Regions from separate parts of the Mammaliicoccus vitulinus genome, predicted to be linked through region 2. Evidence: riboswitches for the same ligand, from Rfam matches in the RefSeq annotation. Region 2 holds a riboswitch; the other holds the start of a gene.
The links. A riboswitch is a leader RNA that binds a small molecule or an ion and turns the genes downstream of it on or off. The one in region 2 is predicted to bind FMN.

Region 1: it holds a riboswitch for FMN, as region 2 does, so the genes downstream of both, PYW35_RS06530 (ECF transporter S component) here and ribD (bifunctional diaminohydroxyphosphoribosylaminopyrimidine deaminase/5-amino-6-(5-phosphoribosylamino)uracil reductase RibD) in region 2, are expected to answer to the same signal.

The regions. Positions count from the first base shown of each region.
Region 1 is NZ_CP118974.1:1,282,596-1,290,852, forward strand. Features, by position in the region: gene PYW35_RS06520 (response regulator transcription factor) at 1-671, shown strand, start outside; gene PYW35_RS06525 (ATP-binding protein) at 671-2,410, shown strand; FMN riboswitch at 2,489-2,624, shown strand; gene PYW35_RS06530 (ECF transporter S component) at 2,702-3,250, shown strand; gene PYW35_RS06535 (ferredoxin) at 3,616-3,864, opposite strand; gene PYW35_RS06540 (helix-turn-helix domain-containing protein) at 3,960-4,919, shown strand; gene PYW35_RS06545 (RecQ family ATP-dependent DNA helicase) at 4,906-6,279, shown strand; gene PYW35_RS06550 (LysM peptidoglycan-binding domain-containing protein) at 6,372-8,060, shown strand; gene PYW35_RS06555 (CBS domain-containing protein) at 8,085-8,257, shown strand, end outside.
Region 2 is NZ_CP118974.1:983,863-992,119, reverse strand. Features, by position in the region: gene PYW35_RS05060 (proline dehydrogenase family protein) at 139-1,143, shown strand; gene ribH (6,7-dimethyl-8-ribityllumazine synthase) at 1,184-1,654, opposite strand; gene ribB (3,4-dihydroxy-2-butanone-4-phosphate synthase) at 1,675-2,850, opposite strand; gene PYW35_RS05045 (riboflavin synthase) at 2,859-3,491, opposite strand; gene ribD (bifunctional diaminohydroxyphosphoribosylaminopyrimidine deaminase/5-amino-6-(5-phosphoribosylamino)uracil reductase RibD) at 3,496-4,542, opposite strand; FMN riboswitch at 4,690-4,822, opposite strand; gene PYW35_RS05035 (FAD/NAD(P)-binding protein) at 4,909-6,423, opposite strand; gene PYW35_RS05030 (betaine/proline/choline family ABC transporter ATP-binding protein) at 6,682-7,830, shown strand; gene PYW35_RS05025 (ABC transporter permease) at 7,844-8,257, shown strand, end outside.

The sequences.
Region 1 (8,257 bases), 300 kb from region 2:
GAATTCGCAAGTTAGTAACAATGTACCTTGAAAGAGAAGGTTATGAAACAGATGAGGCTGAGAATGGACAAATCGCCTTAGATAAAGCTTTAAACGAAGATTATGACTGTATATTGTTAGACTTAATGTTACCCGAAATAGATGGTATTGAAGTATGTAAAAGAATTAGAGAAACAAAGTCAACACCTATTATTATGCTGACTGCTAAAGGCGAAGAAAATAATAGGGTAGAAGGATTTGAAATTGGAGCAGATGATTACATAGTAAAACCGTTCTCTCCAAGAGAAGTTGTCTTGCGTGTAAAAGCATTATTAAGACGCACGACAAATCATTCAATGGTTAATCAAACTAATACAGCGAAAGATTTAATTGTATTTGAAAATCTTGTCATTGATAATGATGCACATCGTGTATTAGCTGATCATAAAGAAGTGAATTTAACGCCTAAAGAGTATGAATTATTATTGTATTTAGCAAAATCACCAGATAAAGTATTTGATAGGGAACAACTCTTAAAAGAAGTATGGCATTATGAGTTCTACGGAGATTTAAGAACAGTTGATACCCATGTAAAAAGATTGCGTGAAAAGTTAAATCGCGTTTCAGAAGAGGCTGCGCAAATGATTCATACAGTGTGGGGCGTAGGTTATAAATTTGAGGTTCCTGAATAATGAATCGATTAAATAGTGTTGTTGTAAAACTGTGGTTATCTATTATATTAATAGTAACGACAGTTTTACTTTTATTAAGCGCCTTTCTCATAACTTTTTTGCAATCATACAATACTTCCAATACAGGTGAGAACTTATACAATAATGCCAGTAAAATTGAACGGCTACTTCTTAATTCACATGAGAAAGAACATGTGATTGATTATGCTAAAGAACTAATTGAAGATCCAGCAGGACTCATTATCATTAAAAACAATCAGGATTTAACGAAACAATCTGACGATCCACTAAAAGATGTCATGATTGATGAAATTAGAACAAATCATGCTTTTGACAAAGTTTTTAACAAGGATAAACATGTATTAAAAGAAATCAATTTGTCATTCAATGGTGAAAAGCACACCTATATTTTATTAGGTTATCCATCGCAAGCTTTTCAAACAGATGAAGCGGGTATATTTTTATTCCAAGATATCAATACCATTAAAGAAGCTCAAAATGTCGTGACGCTCAGTATTTTAGTTTCTGCAATTATATTATTAGTTGTCAGTACAGTATTTGCATTTTTCCTTTCAAATAGAATTACTAAACCGCTCATTCAACTTAAACACGCTGCTTTTAAAGTTGCGAAAGGTCATTATACAGAGAAAGTTCCTATTTATACGCGTGACGAAATTGGAGAACTAGGTTTGGCATTTAATAAAATGAGTAAAGATATAAGAACGAATATTGATGACGTTAAATCAAAAAATAACATTCAAGAAAAACTTATAAATTCTATGATTGATGGTGTGCTCGGTATAAATGATAAAAATGAAATCATTATATCTAATTCCAAAGCCGATGCATTCTTAAAAGAAGTTAAAGAATATCAACATGTAGATATTTCAATTCAAAGAAATGAAACATTTAAAGAGAAAAACACTCAATTCTTTGAGTATGAAGTAGGTCATAAATATTATGTTGTAATATCAACATACATTGACAGCATACAAAATGATGGTTCATCTGGAATTGTTGTTATCATTCGAGATATGACTGAAGAACACCATATGGATCAAATGAAAAAAGACTTTATAGCAAGTGTTTCACATGAGTTAAGAACACCTATTTCCATGTTGCAAGGTTATACAGAAGCTATCGTTGATGGTGTAGTGACAGACAAAAAAGATGTAGATGATTTTCTATTTATCATTTTAGATGAGTCTAAAAGGTTGAGCAGGCTCATTAACGAACTATTAGAAGTTGCCAAAATGGATGCTGAAGGTATTAAAGTTCATCTAGATGAATTTGAAATATCGACGCTCATCAATAAAATAGATACTAAATTTTTGCCACAAGCACGAGAAAATGGCTTGAATTTAAACGTAAAACATATTGGCGAAGCTATTAATTGGTACGGTGATAGTGATAGAATCGAGCAAATATTAACGAATTTAATTGATAATGCTGTAAGATATACGCATCAGAAAGATTCAATTGACGTTATATTCGATGACACACAAGAAGAAGATTTTGTAATCACTGTTCAAGATACAGGAGTCGGTATTGCGAAAGAACATTTAGAACAGATTTTTGATCGATTTTATAAAGTGGATGCATCACGTACAAGAGGTAAACACGGTACCGGACTTGGATTGTTTATCGTACAAAAGATTGTCGATGCTCATGATGGTACGATAAATGTGACAAGTGAACAAGAAAAAGGCACGAAATTTATAATTACTTTACCTAAATAAATAAATTATGAGTCGTTTTAATGAAAGTTTTTTAGTATTGTGCTAATATATGAATCATAAAAATAAAATTTAATAAAAATTCATCTTCGGGGTTTGGTGTAATTCCATACCGGCGGTTATAGCCCGCGACCCAATACATATGTTTATATGTGCATTGGCTGACTTAGTGAAAATCTAAGGCCGACAGTTAAAGTCTGGATGGGAGAAGATGGAGGAAAAGATCTAGTTTATGCTAGGTTTATTTGCTATTGCTTTCCTCCTATTCTTACGAGATGAATAGGAGGAGTTTATATGTCTAACGATAACAAAACAAAACGCTTACTCACTGTAAGTATGCTTATTGCAATCAGCTTTATTTTAATGTTTTTAAAATTTCCATTGCCATTTTTACCACCATATTTAACGATGGATTTCAGCGATGTGCCAGTACTTGTGGCGACATTTGCATTTGGCCCAGTATCAGGAATATTAGTTGCATTATTTAAAAATGTATTAAACTTTTTAATCGTATCACATGAACCAATCGGAAATACGGCTAACTTTTTAGCTTCAGTTTGTTTAATTATACCAACATACTATTTTTACCGTATTAAAAAATCTAAACTGTTCATGGGTTATGGTTTAATAACAGGTGTCATATTGATGACTGTATTTATGAGTTTAATGAACTATTTTGTATTATTACCTTTATACGGTCAAATCATGAACTTAGCAGATCTTGCGCATAATTTAAAAATGATTGTATCTGCAGGTATCATTCCATTCAATTTAATAAAAGGTATTGTGATTTCAGTCATATACTTAATCATCTTTGATAAACTCAAAACAATTATAAAATAAATTAAAACATATCACGCTACTGAATTTTCTCAGTAATAGCGTGATATGTTTCTTTATTTTGAGCATGATATTTTCTGAGTCTTCGTGCGTTTTATCCATGAATTTATCAAGTCAGGCTCCACATGATAAATAGAGCCGTTGATATTATCAAGTCAGACCCACATGATAAATAGAGCCGTTGATATTATCAAGTCAGAGCTCACATGATAAATAGCAAACAATCTTTATAATTCTCTCCAAGATTTTAAAACATACCAAGCTATTTCATAAAAAATAACAACTCATTTCTAGCTGAATACATCAGTGAAATGAGTTGTTATTTTTTTATGAGCAAAGGAATGATTCCCAAGCTTTATTAATCTATATTATTCGAATTTAAGTGCGTCTCCGTCAAACGATTCATCTGCTATTTTAATTGAATCTGTTGGACAACCTTCGAAAGCATCTTCCATATCTTCGAGTAATTCTTCTGGGACAGCTTCGATTCCCTTATTGTCGTCTAATATTACGTAGGCGATTCCCTCATCGTCATAATCATATATATCGGGGGCAGCTGCTCCACATGCACCACACGCGATACATGTATCCATATCTACTATTGTGTATTTAGCCAAAATTTTCGCCTCCTTTAAAAAACATGCTACACTTATTATACATACTTATTTTAGTGATAACACATATATTTTTCAACATTTTTATAATAAATGAGGTGACTGATTTGCAAGACATAATTATGAAAACCCTTTCTATGAAACACGAAAATAAAACGTATAAAAGTATTTATAATATTTTAACTGGGAAGAAAACGCACCAAACATATTTTGATGCTACGATTGAGCATTTAAAATTATATTATGGTTGTTTACCTAACCTAAAATATGCGGATTTTGAAAAGGTTGTTGAACAACAAATAAATAAAGATTTAAAGCCGATTGTAGGTGACTATTTTTACCATCAAGCCACACAAACAGTAGGCACTTTATTACTGTTAATTCAAATGGTTAGCCAGAGAAAACATGAACATTTCTCTTATCAACCCATTATTAATGATAAAACGATACAATTCAAGGCAAAAGAATTATACATATCTATTAAAGATGATAGTGAAAATCAATTTATAACAGAAGTTCATCACTTATTTGAAGATATGAATCAATTTTTTAATGAAATCTATGTTCATTACTTATTAGCAGGTTATCGAGAAACCCCATATACCACAGAACAAATAGCACTGTTAGAAGATATATCTATTATTAAATTAAAAGCGCATTTAGTGGAGGAATATCAATTTATACAAGTAACGCTGCAAAATGAAGACAAATACCCAATTTTATCTCAAATTAAATTTATGCCTAAGTTACATCAACAAACATTAACGACTTATCAATTATTAAATCAAACTTACGATATTGAAACATTAGCACGCTTAAAAAATGTTAAGTCGCATACAATTCATGATCATGTCATAGAAATGTATATTAAAGGTTATTTAACAGATAAAAACAAGTACATTGATGATGATAAATTTTTGGGATTTGTAAAAGTTTTTGAAGACAAGCCAAATCAAAATTTGAAATATTATTATGAATCATTAGGTGAATTCACTTATTTTGAAATTAAATTAATGTATGTGATCTATGCAATGGAGGGATTGAATGTTACACAGTAAACTCAAACAATATTTTGGATATGAAACATTTAGAAATGGGCAAGAAGAAACTGTTCAAAATATACTAGATGGTCATGATGTATTAAGCATTCTTTCAACTGGTGCAGGTAAAAGTTTGTGTTATCAATTACCAGCTTATATTACGGGAGGTAGGGTTCTCATCATATCACCTTTAATTTCATTAATGGATGATCAAGTTGTACAAATGAAATTAAATGGAGAAAAAAATGCGGTAGCCATACATTCAGCATTATCGATTGATGAAAAGCGAGACATATTTAAATCTTTATCTCAGTATCAATTTATATTTTGTAGTCCAGAGTTTATTTATGAAGAGCATAATTTCAAACATTTCAAATCAATAGATTTTAAATATATCGTATTAGATGAAGCGCACTGTTTAAGTGAATGGGGATTTGATTTTAGACCACACTATGCACTCATTTCAAAAGTGACGCAATATTTTAATCATGCTCAAGTAATTGCGTTAACGGCAACATTAACGGATAAAATGGTGGAAGATATACAAGAAATTACGAAAAGAACATTCAAAATACATAAAGAAGGATTAAATCGTTCAAATATTATGTATCATCATTTTAACTTTGAGAGCGAAGAAGAAAAAGACAAATTTTTATTAAATGAAATAAAAGAATCAGGTCCTACTATCATTTACGTATCTTCAAAGAAAAAATGTCACGAATTAGCTGATATTATATATAAAGAAGGTTATTTAACGGGTATTTATCATGGTGATTTAGACTATCAAGAAAGAACAACAGTTCAAACACAGTTTATTAACAATGATATCAAAATAATCGTAGCGACAAGTGCTTTCGGCATGGGTATAAACAAACAAGATGTTAGAACAGTTATCCATTACCATTTGCCAACATCTCCTTCTAAATATGTCCAAGAAGTTGGTAGAGCGGGGAGAGATGGTGAGCCGTCACAAGCATTAAGTTTATTTACGTCGCGTGATTTATTAATTCTTAATCACTTGGCACATGATCATGGAATCGATTTAGATATGCTTAATTTATACGAACAAGGGTATCAGTTAAATGAGGAAGTTACGACGAATATTAAATTCCTTCTTGAGCTATATCCTTTCGAACAATTAAAAGATAAAATTCAAGCAGAACAAGATCAAAAATTAGCTGCATTTCATTATATGAAAAACTATATTCAAAGTAACTATTGTAGAAGAAGTTATTTAATGCAATATTTCAATGAATCTGTTAATCAAAAAGATAAATGCTGTGATAACTGTAACAATGTAAAGTTATTAAAATTACCGAACATTAAAGAAGTTAAACGAAGAATATCTTATCAAAATAGATTAAATGCAATATTTTAATAGGATTGCTTTACTTGATAAGTTGAACAGGGATATAATGAAGTATAATTCAATATATTTAAAATCAAAAAGATAATGATGAGGTGAGTTTATTGTCTAAAGATAATTTTAAAGACGAGTTTGAAAAGAGTCGTCAACCGATAGAACGACCTGAAGACAAGGTAAAGAAAGAAGAAGTAAACACCGAAGAGACGAACAATAATAGTCAATCTAATCGGAAAGAAGTAGAAGATTCAAAACAAGATAATAAGCAACAGCGTAAAAACGAACAAACGTATCCACCAAGAGGTGCATTAAGAAGACAACGTAGAAAAGAAGAGGCTAATAAACAGAAGAATAACGAAGATGTGAAGCAAGAACAAGAAATTAAAGAAGAACCAGCGACACCTAAACAAGATTCAACTAATAAAGCTGGTGCTGCTGGAATAGGCGCAGCAGGAGCCGCTGCAGGTGTTGGTGCTTCTAAACATAATGATAATAATAAAAAGCGTCCAAAAAAATCTTTAACTGACAAACCTGAACAAAAGGTTGAACAACAGAAGTCAGAAAATGATAATAAAGGCAAAAAAGCTGCAGTAGCAGGCGGAGCCGGTGCAGTTGGCGCAGGAGCTGCAGCTTCAGCAGCCAATAATGGTCAAAAAGATCAAAATAACCAAAATAAGCAAGAAAACAATCAGAATGATAATAAAGATAAATCGAACAAGAAAAAAGGCGCAGCAGTAGCAGGCGGAGCCGCTGCAGTTGGCGCAGGAGCTGCAGCTTCAGCAGCCCATAAAGGTCATAAAGACCAAAAAAATCAAAATAAGCAAGAAAACAATCAGAATGATAATAAAGATAAATCGAACAAGAAAAAAGGCGCAGCAGTAGCAGGCGGAGCCGCTGCAGTTGGCGCAGGAGCTGCAGCTTCAGCAGCCCATAAAGGTCATAAAGACCAAAAAAATCAAAATAAGCAAGAAAACAATCAGAATGATAATAAAGATAAATCGAACAAGAAAAAAGGCGCTGCCGCTGCTGGCGTAGGTGCTGCAGGTGCAGCCGGTGCCGGTGCTGCAGGAGCTTCCGGTGGAGGCACACCGCCTAATGGTGGTAATAGTGGACAGAGTGGTAATAATGGAGACGATGGTAATTCTAGCAAGTTTAAAAAAGCTTTAATACCGATAATAGCTGCCATTCTTATCTTAGGGGCTCTGGCAATATTCCTTGGCATGTACTTAAATGGTACCAATAAAGACAATGGTAAAGAAATTGCCGAAAAAACTGAACAAACTAACAGTGATACTAAGAAAAAAGCGGATGAACAAGCAGAGAAAGAAAGAGCTAAAAAAGATGAAGAGAAGAAATCAGAAGATAGCGATAAGCAATCAAATGATTCAGATAAAAATAACAACTCAAACGCTTCTAGTGAATCATCTGAAAATTCATCTGAAAACTCATCTGAAAATAGCACGAATGAAAATGGATCAGATGAACAAAATAATCAAACTGATCAAAATCAAAACAGCGACAATAGTGTAAATCAATATAACGAAAATGCTGAAAATGAAGATGTTCAAAATGCCGCACAAGATGCAGCAAATAATCAAACTGAACAAAATGCACAAAGTAATCAAAACCAAAATCAATCACAACAAGCACACACTGTAACAGGTAAAGAAAACTTATATCGTATCGCTATTCAATATTACGGTAGTGGTTCACCTGAAAACGTAGATAAAATCAGACAAGCAAATGGTATTTCTGGCAATGAATTATCTCAAGGTCAGAATTTAGTAATACCATAGACATAAACTAAAGGGGATGGATTTATGTATTTAACGAATATAATGATATCGAAAGAAAAGTGTTATATTGCTCATCCGAAAGATACGATTCACTCAGCGTTGGATAAGTTAGAACATCACGGGATTGATGGTTTACCAATCGTTGCTGATGGAAAGTATATTGGTATGATTACAAGATATAGTATTTTTAGACATTA
Region 2 (8,257 bases):
TTTAAAGGGGTTATTTTTTGTGTTAGAATTCATTAAATGAATATTTTTACATTATATTCAAAATGTAAACGCTTAACTAATTCATTGTTTCCATGATAAAATATAAGAAATTACATATATCATTAAGGAGGACTTGCTATGCCTGTCGTAAAAGATATTTTTATTGCATTATCTAACAATAAATTCATGAATGAATCAGCTAAGAGAATGGGTCCTGCACTCGGTGCAAACAAGGTAGTAGCGGGAGTTGATATTGATTCAACAATCGAGACAGTTGAAAAATTAAATATGAAGGGAATATCATGTACGTTAGATAATTTAGGAGAATTCGTTACATCTCGTCAAGAAGCATTAGAAGCACAACAAAACATCGTCGAAATTATGCGAAGAAATTATAATGCAAATATTGATGCGCATGTTTCAATCAAACTAACGCAATTAGGCCTCAATATTGATAGAGAATTTGCCTATCAAAATACAAGAGAAATTTTATTAAAAGCACATGAATACGGGAATACATTCGTTAACATAGATGCTGAAAAGTTTGAAGATTTAGTAGGTATTACTGAAATAATTGATAGACTTAAAGGTGAATTTAAAAATGTCGGTACTGTTATCCAAGCTTATTTATACGATTCAATGAATATCATGGAAAAATATTCAGACGTCAGATTACGTTTAGTAAAAGGTGCATATAAAGAAGCTTCACATATTGCATACCAAACTAAAGAAGAAATCGACCAAAATTATATTAAATTAATTGAAAGACGACTGCTAACTGCTAAAGCTTTCACATCCATTGCAACACACGATCATAATATCATTAATCATGTTAAACAATTTGTAAAAGATAATAATATAGATAGAAATTCCTTTGAATTTCAAATGTTATTTGGATTCAGAACAGATTATGCGTATCAAATAGCTAGTGAAGGTTATAACTTCTGTATGTATGTTCCATTCGGGCAAGATTGGTTCGGATATTTCATGAGACGTTTAGCAGAAAGACCACAAAATATTAACTTAATGCTATTAGATATCTTTAATAAGAAAAACAAAGGCAAAATTGCATTTGGAGCAACACTACTAGCTGGTGTTTCTATTTTAATCGTAGGTGGCATCTCATTGTTAAAGAAAAAATAATGCATAAAAGCGACAAACATATGTTTGTCGCTTTTATAATTTATACTTGGCTTTCAATATTTTTAAGCAAGTTAGCCATTTCAATTGTAGCTAATGCAGCATCTCCGCCTTTATTACCTGCTTTAGTACCCGCTCTTTCAATAGCTTGTTCGATTGTTTCAGTAGTAACAACGCCAAAGATAACCGGCACTTCTGTTTCATCGTTTACTTTAGATATGCCTTTAGCCACTTCATTACATACGTAATCATAATGTGTTGTAGCACCACGAATAACACAGCCTAATGTAACAACAGCATCATATTTACCTGACTTAGCTAATTTTTTAGCAACTAATGGAATTTCAAATGCACCTGGAACGTATGCAACATGAATGTTATCTTCTTCTACATTGTGTCGTACTAATGTATCTTTAGCACCATCTAATAAGCGTCCTGTAATAAAATCGTTAAATCTACTCACTACTATTGCTACTTTTAATTCTGATCCGTTCATTTTACCTTCAAAGTTCATTTTAATTTGCCCCATTCTTTTTATAATAAGTGACCCATTTGGTCTTTTTTTGTATTCATATAAGATTCATTTGTTTCATTTGGTTTCATAACGACCGGCACCCTATTTGTAATGCTAATACCGAGCTCTTCAATTTGATTAAATTTATCAGGATTATTGCTGATAAGTTGTATTTCTTCTATATTAAAGTATTTCAATATTTGACTAGCTTCAGTATAATCTCTTAAATCCGCTTCAAACCCTAAAGCTTTATTAGCAGATATCGTATCGTAACCTTGTTCAATTAATTCATACGCTTTAAGCTTGTTAATCAATCCTATACCGCGACCTTCTTGAGGTAGATATAAAATCATACCACCGTGTTCTTGTATATATTTCATAGAATATTCTAATTGTTCACCACAATCACATCTCGCACTATGGAAAATATCTCCTGTTACACATTCAGAATGTATGCGAACATTCATACCATTTTCTATTTTGCCAGCACTTATCGCTAAATATTCCTTTTGATCTAATTCAGATGTAAAACCATACATATCAAATTCACCGAAAGCTGTTGGTAATTGAACTTTTGATTCGAATTTTATAATTTGATCATTTCTTTTTCTGAATTGTACGAGTGCTTCTATCGTAATCATTTTTAATTGATGTTTAAGTTTAAATTGATATAAATCTTCTCTTTTAGCCATTGTGCCATCATCATTCATAATTTCACAAATAGCGCCAGCAGGTTTAGCACCTGATAATTTTGCTAAATCAACACATGCTTCAGTATGCCCTACTCTTTCAAGCACACCATTATCTTGAGCGATTAATGGAAAAACATGTCCAGGTTTCACAAATGCACTTGGTGACGTTTCTTCAATAAGACCTTTTATAGTGTCGGTTCTTTCAAAAGCACTTATACCTGTTGTAGAAGACACATGGTCAACACTTACAGTAAATGCTGTCTTAAACTTATCTCCTGTTTCAGTCATTAAGTTTAAATTTAATTGTTCAGCTATGCCTCGGCTGACAGGCGCACATATTAACCCTCTAGCATGAGTAGCCATAAAATTAATTGTATCTGCTGTTAAATATTCAGATATTGCTATAAGGTCACCTTCATTTTCTCTATCTTCATCATCTACTACAATGATTGGTTTACCGTGCTTTAATTCTTCTATAGCATCTTCAACATTATCAAACATTATAAAGCCTCCTAAAATCCTAGATTTAATAATTTCTCTTGTGATAAATTCGAGTTATTTTGATGCGTTATTTTTTGGACATATTTAAACAATAAATCTGTTTCGATATGGACTTCATCACCTTGTTTTTTATGAACAAAAACGGTACGCTCTCTTGTCTCAGGTATTAAATGAATTTCAAATTTGTGCTGATACAATTTAAATATCGTTAAACTAACGCCATCAACTGTTATAGAACCTTTATCAATCATTTGTCCTAACAATTGTGCGTCAGTTGCTATTTCAATTATCCATTCATCTTTTCTTTTAGAGATATGTTTTATGACACCTTTACCATCTACATGACCACTTACAAAATGACCACCAAATCTACCATTAGCTAACATCGCTCTTTCAAGGTTTACTTTATCATTTGTTTTTAAGTGCTCTAAATATGTGACAGAGATTGTACCTGTAATAACTTCTACTTTAAATATTGATGCTTGTCTTTCAGTAACTGTTAAGCAAACGCCGTTTATTGCTACTGAATCACCAAGAGATAAATCATCAGTTATTTCAGGAGCTTCAATTATTAAAGTCTTAACACCACTTTGTGTCGTTGCGTTTTTTATTACACCAACTGTTTCGATTATTCCTGTGAACATCTTGTCACTTCTTTCTTAAAATTATTTTAAGATCTCCACCAATGATTTCTGTTGATATAATTTTAAATAACTTGCTATTGGATAATGGGTAAACATCATCTGTTCGATAATATTGATATTTCCCTTGACCACCAATCATTTTCGGGGCTTGATAAATAATCAATTGGTCTACTAAATCTTGTTCGATAAATTCACTTACAAGTTTTGGCCCTGCTTCTACCATAACTTGTGCATATCCAGCATCATATAAATGTTTTAGAACATTTTTTAGATTCGATAAATCTTTATGAACAACTTCGATGTTTTGGTTTTCTTTCACTTCAAAATCGGAACCTTCTGTTATCACAACTACAGGATTATCATGATCTTTAAAGATATCCAAGTTGTCATCAAATTCTGATTGACGTGTTAAGACGAAACGTTTTGGTTCTTTTAACCCTTTACTTCTAGTAGTTAATAAAGGATTATCTATTCGAACCGTCATACCACCAGTCATGATGGCATCATGTTGACTTCTTAGTTTCAAAACATCTTGTTTCACTTCTTTAGAAGTAATCCATTTACTTTCGTTGTTATCAGTTGCTACTTTCCCATCTAAACTTGTAGAAACTTTTACTGTTATATGAGGTAATTTCGTTTCTTGCTGATGAAAAAAGTCATTGTATAAAGCTTGTGCTCTTTCCGTTGGTTCGTAAGTTACTTCAATGCCGGCTTCTTGTAACATATCGTGTCCACTGTATTTAAGAGAACCATCTTTTACTGCATATACTACTGAAGTAATACCACTATCTATAATTGCTTTAGAACATGGTGGTGTTAAGCCATAATGCGAACAAGGTTCTAACGACACATATATTGTTGCATCAGTTGCTTCAGCACCTGCCATTTTTAAAGCTTGTATTTCTGCGTGAGCTTCACCCTTTTTTAAATGTGCACCGAATCCAATAATTCTATTATTTTTAACGATTACAGCTCCTACTGAAGGGTTCGTTGCGGTCTGACCTTGCAAACGTTCTGCTAAGTCTATAGCAAAATCTAAATATTGATTCATTTAACTTCCTCCTAAAATTAAAAAAAACCACCAAAAAATTAATTTTTTCGGTGGTTGGGAGTAAAAAATGTATCAAGAAATAAGCCTTTATGATTAAAGACATTAACATTTTAATATAACGAAATAAACGTATAAATACGCTGTCGTTTATTCTTTCTCCCATCCAGACTATACTGTCGGCTTCAGAATTACACTGAATCAGCCATAAACAAAATTTCATTTATGGGTCGCGGGCTTTAATACCGCCGGTTGGGAATTTCACCCTGCCCCGAAAGAATATCTTATTTAATTATATGCATCAGTAATCACTGATGTAGTCATTCTATACCATTTAACTAAGAATTACAAATGAAGATTCTTATATATTTATTTCTTTTTAGATTGAATCTTTTGAGTATTTTTTCTTTCTTTTAATTCAATATATAAATCATTTACTGCTCTAACCGATTGATCTACTAATAATGAAACACCATTCGCATCAAAGTTTACCCCACTCGTTAATTGACCTATTACTTTTAAATTAGGCATTGTGCCAAACTTCGGACTGATAACTTCATTTGAATATGGTAATACAAGAATGCCTCCAAATGGATGCGCAGCAATTATTTGTTTGTTTTCTAAACCTTTTATAAAATGTTCATCTTCACTTAACTCTGATAAATTCTTTTTCGGTCCTGTCGCATTGATCACATAATGGTAACGATCTTCTTTTTCTATACCTTTATATTTCAATCTAAATTTACCATAGTATTTTCGCACATTTTCCAAACCTTCTTTGACGACAATATCACCATTTTCAATCCATTCAATTAATTGTTTAGCTGAAGATTGAGGCATAGGATTAGTATTGCGCTTGAAATGTTGGCCATATTTTTCTAAAAATATCGTTTTATCATCAATGGTCATGGCATTCCAAATTGGAATCATATGATGTTTTACTTCTTCAACGAAAGATTGAAAATGCCCTACTTCATCTTCGTGTTTCAAATCATATTTCAGATTATAAACATTATCTTTCTTAAATCGGTACAGCATCTTATGCAAGTTAATATTTTGATAATTGCATTCTTTTTCAAATAATTTTTCTACTTCTTTTAAAGGCGCCATACCTTTATGCGTTTTTTGCAATTTCTCAATAGATTTGTCGTTAATATATTTCAGATTAATTTCATGTTTAATACCACGTACAGTAGGAAATTGTGCACTTCTAGATGTCACCACAATAGGTAATCGTTTATGATTCTCCATAACATATCTAATGACATCTATAGAACTTAGTCCTGTACCTAAAATTGCGATATCATCTTTTTCTTTCACATTACGTAAAGCTTGAGTAGTTGGATAAGGTGATTCAATATACCCTTCTATCCCTGATAAACCGTATGGATCTTTGTAAGGTAACATGCCCATTGTTAAAAATACATAATCATATTTTTGACAAACCGCTTCATCATCTTCTATATAACAAACATCTATTTTATATTGTCCACGTTCATCTTTAATTTCTTCTACATAACAACTATCTACTTTATGTTTATGAACAAAAATATTATCATGCTTATCCAATAAATCATTTAAGATAGATTTCATATAATGACCAAATACTAATCTAGGTAAATATTTAGCTTTACCATAATCAAATTCATCATTTTTCTTATACCATTTCTTAAAATCTTTTTCATTATTTGGATTTAAAGACATTTGATTTGCAGGTAAATTAATCAATAATCTATCACTGTCATTTTGAAATGGCTTCCCCATTCCCATATCTTCAGCACTATCAAAAATATCTACAGTTATATTTTTAAATTTTTTATGCTTGGATAATTGATTGAGCGTACTAACGCCTGCTGTTCCCATACCAATAATTGCAACTTTCAAATTAATCGCCTCCATAATTTAAAACGTATGATATGCAAAATTAAGCATATACAAAAAATGAACTCACAAACAAAAATCTCTCTTTATATAAATTTATCATAATTTTGATTCGCATAATCGCGCATTTACGTAAATATTCCTTTTTTCAAATAACGATAAACATAATGATCGTGTTGGGAGTAGCTTTTATAATTATGCAACAAATATGTTATAATTGTAAGCGTTAATATTTTGAATTTTTGAAAAAGGAGAAGTGTTATGTTATCTATACAAGATTTGACTAAAGTTTATCGTGGCGGTAAAAAAGCTGTAAACAGTATCAACATGGAAGTTGAAACTGGGGAATTTATAGCATTTATCGGCACTAGTGGTAGCGGGAAAACTACTGCATTAAGAATGATCAACCGTATGATAGAACCTACGAGTGGTACTATCACGTTAAACGGAAAAGATTTAAGTAAAATGAACTCAGTGAATTTAAGAAGAAATATAGGTTATGTTATCCAACAAATCGGATTAATGCCTCATATGACCATTCGTGAAAATATCGTTTTAGTTCCGAAACTACTTAAATGGCGTAAGGAAGATAAAGAGAAAAAAGCAAAAGAACTTATTAAACTCGTTGACTTGCCTGAGTCTTATTTAGATTTATATCCTACTCAATTATCTGGGGGTCAACAACAACGTATTGGTGTTGTAAGAGCTTTGGCTGCTGACCAAGATATCATTTTAATGGATGAACCATTTGGGGCTTTAGACCCTATTACAAGAGACACGTTGCAAGACCTTGTTAAAACATTGCAACAAAAATTAGGCAAAACGATTATATTTGTAACACATGATATGGATGAAGCGATTAAATTAGCTGACAGGATTTGCATTATGTCTGAAGGTGAAATCATTCAATTTGATACACCTAATAATATTTTAAAAAACCCTGCAAACGATTTTGTTCGTGAATTTATTGGACAAAACAGATTAATCCAAGACAGACCTAACTTAAGAGTTGTTGACGATGCTATGAAGAGTCCTATCACAATTACTTCTGAGAAAACAATCGATGAAGCTGTAACAGTTATGAGAGATAGACGTGTCGATACGCTATTTGTTACAAACGATAAAGGTAAACTGGTTGGTTATCTTGATGTTGAAGATTTAAATGAAGGTTATCGTAAAGGTTCTGACATCATAGATATTATGCATCGTGATATATACACTGTAAAAACTGGTACGATGCTTCAAGATTCTGTACGTACAATACTAAAACGAAATGTTAGGTTAATTCCTGTCGTGGACAATCATTATTACATAAAAGGCGTTATTACAAGATCTAGTTTAGTAGATATCGTTTACGATTCAATTTGGGGATTATCAGAAGAAGAAGCACAAAAGAATGAAATACAATAAGGAGTGAATATTAGTGATTGAATTTTTACAAGTTAATGGGAATGAACTTATACAAAAAACACTAGAACACTTCTATATTTCATTATTCGCTTTACTATTAGCTATTCTTGTAGCGATACCTTTAGGCATATTGTTAACGAGAACTAAAACGCTTGCCAAAGTGGTATTATCTATAGCTAGTGTTCTACAAACAGTCCCTTCATTAGCAGTATTAGCTTTAATGATACCTTTCTTAGGTGTAGGTAAACTACCTGCAATACTCGCACTATTCATTTATATATTATTACCTATTTTAAACAACACTTTTATAGGCATAAATAATGTAGATGAAAATGTAAAAGCAGCAGGATTAAGTATGGGTATGACTAAGTTTCAAGAGATGTACATGATTGAATTACCATTAGCTATATCAGTTATTATGAGTGGT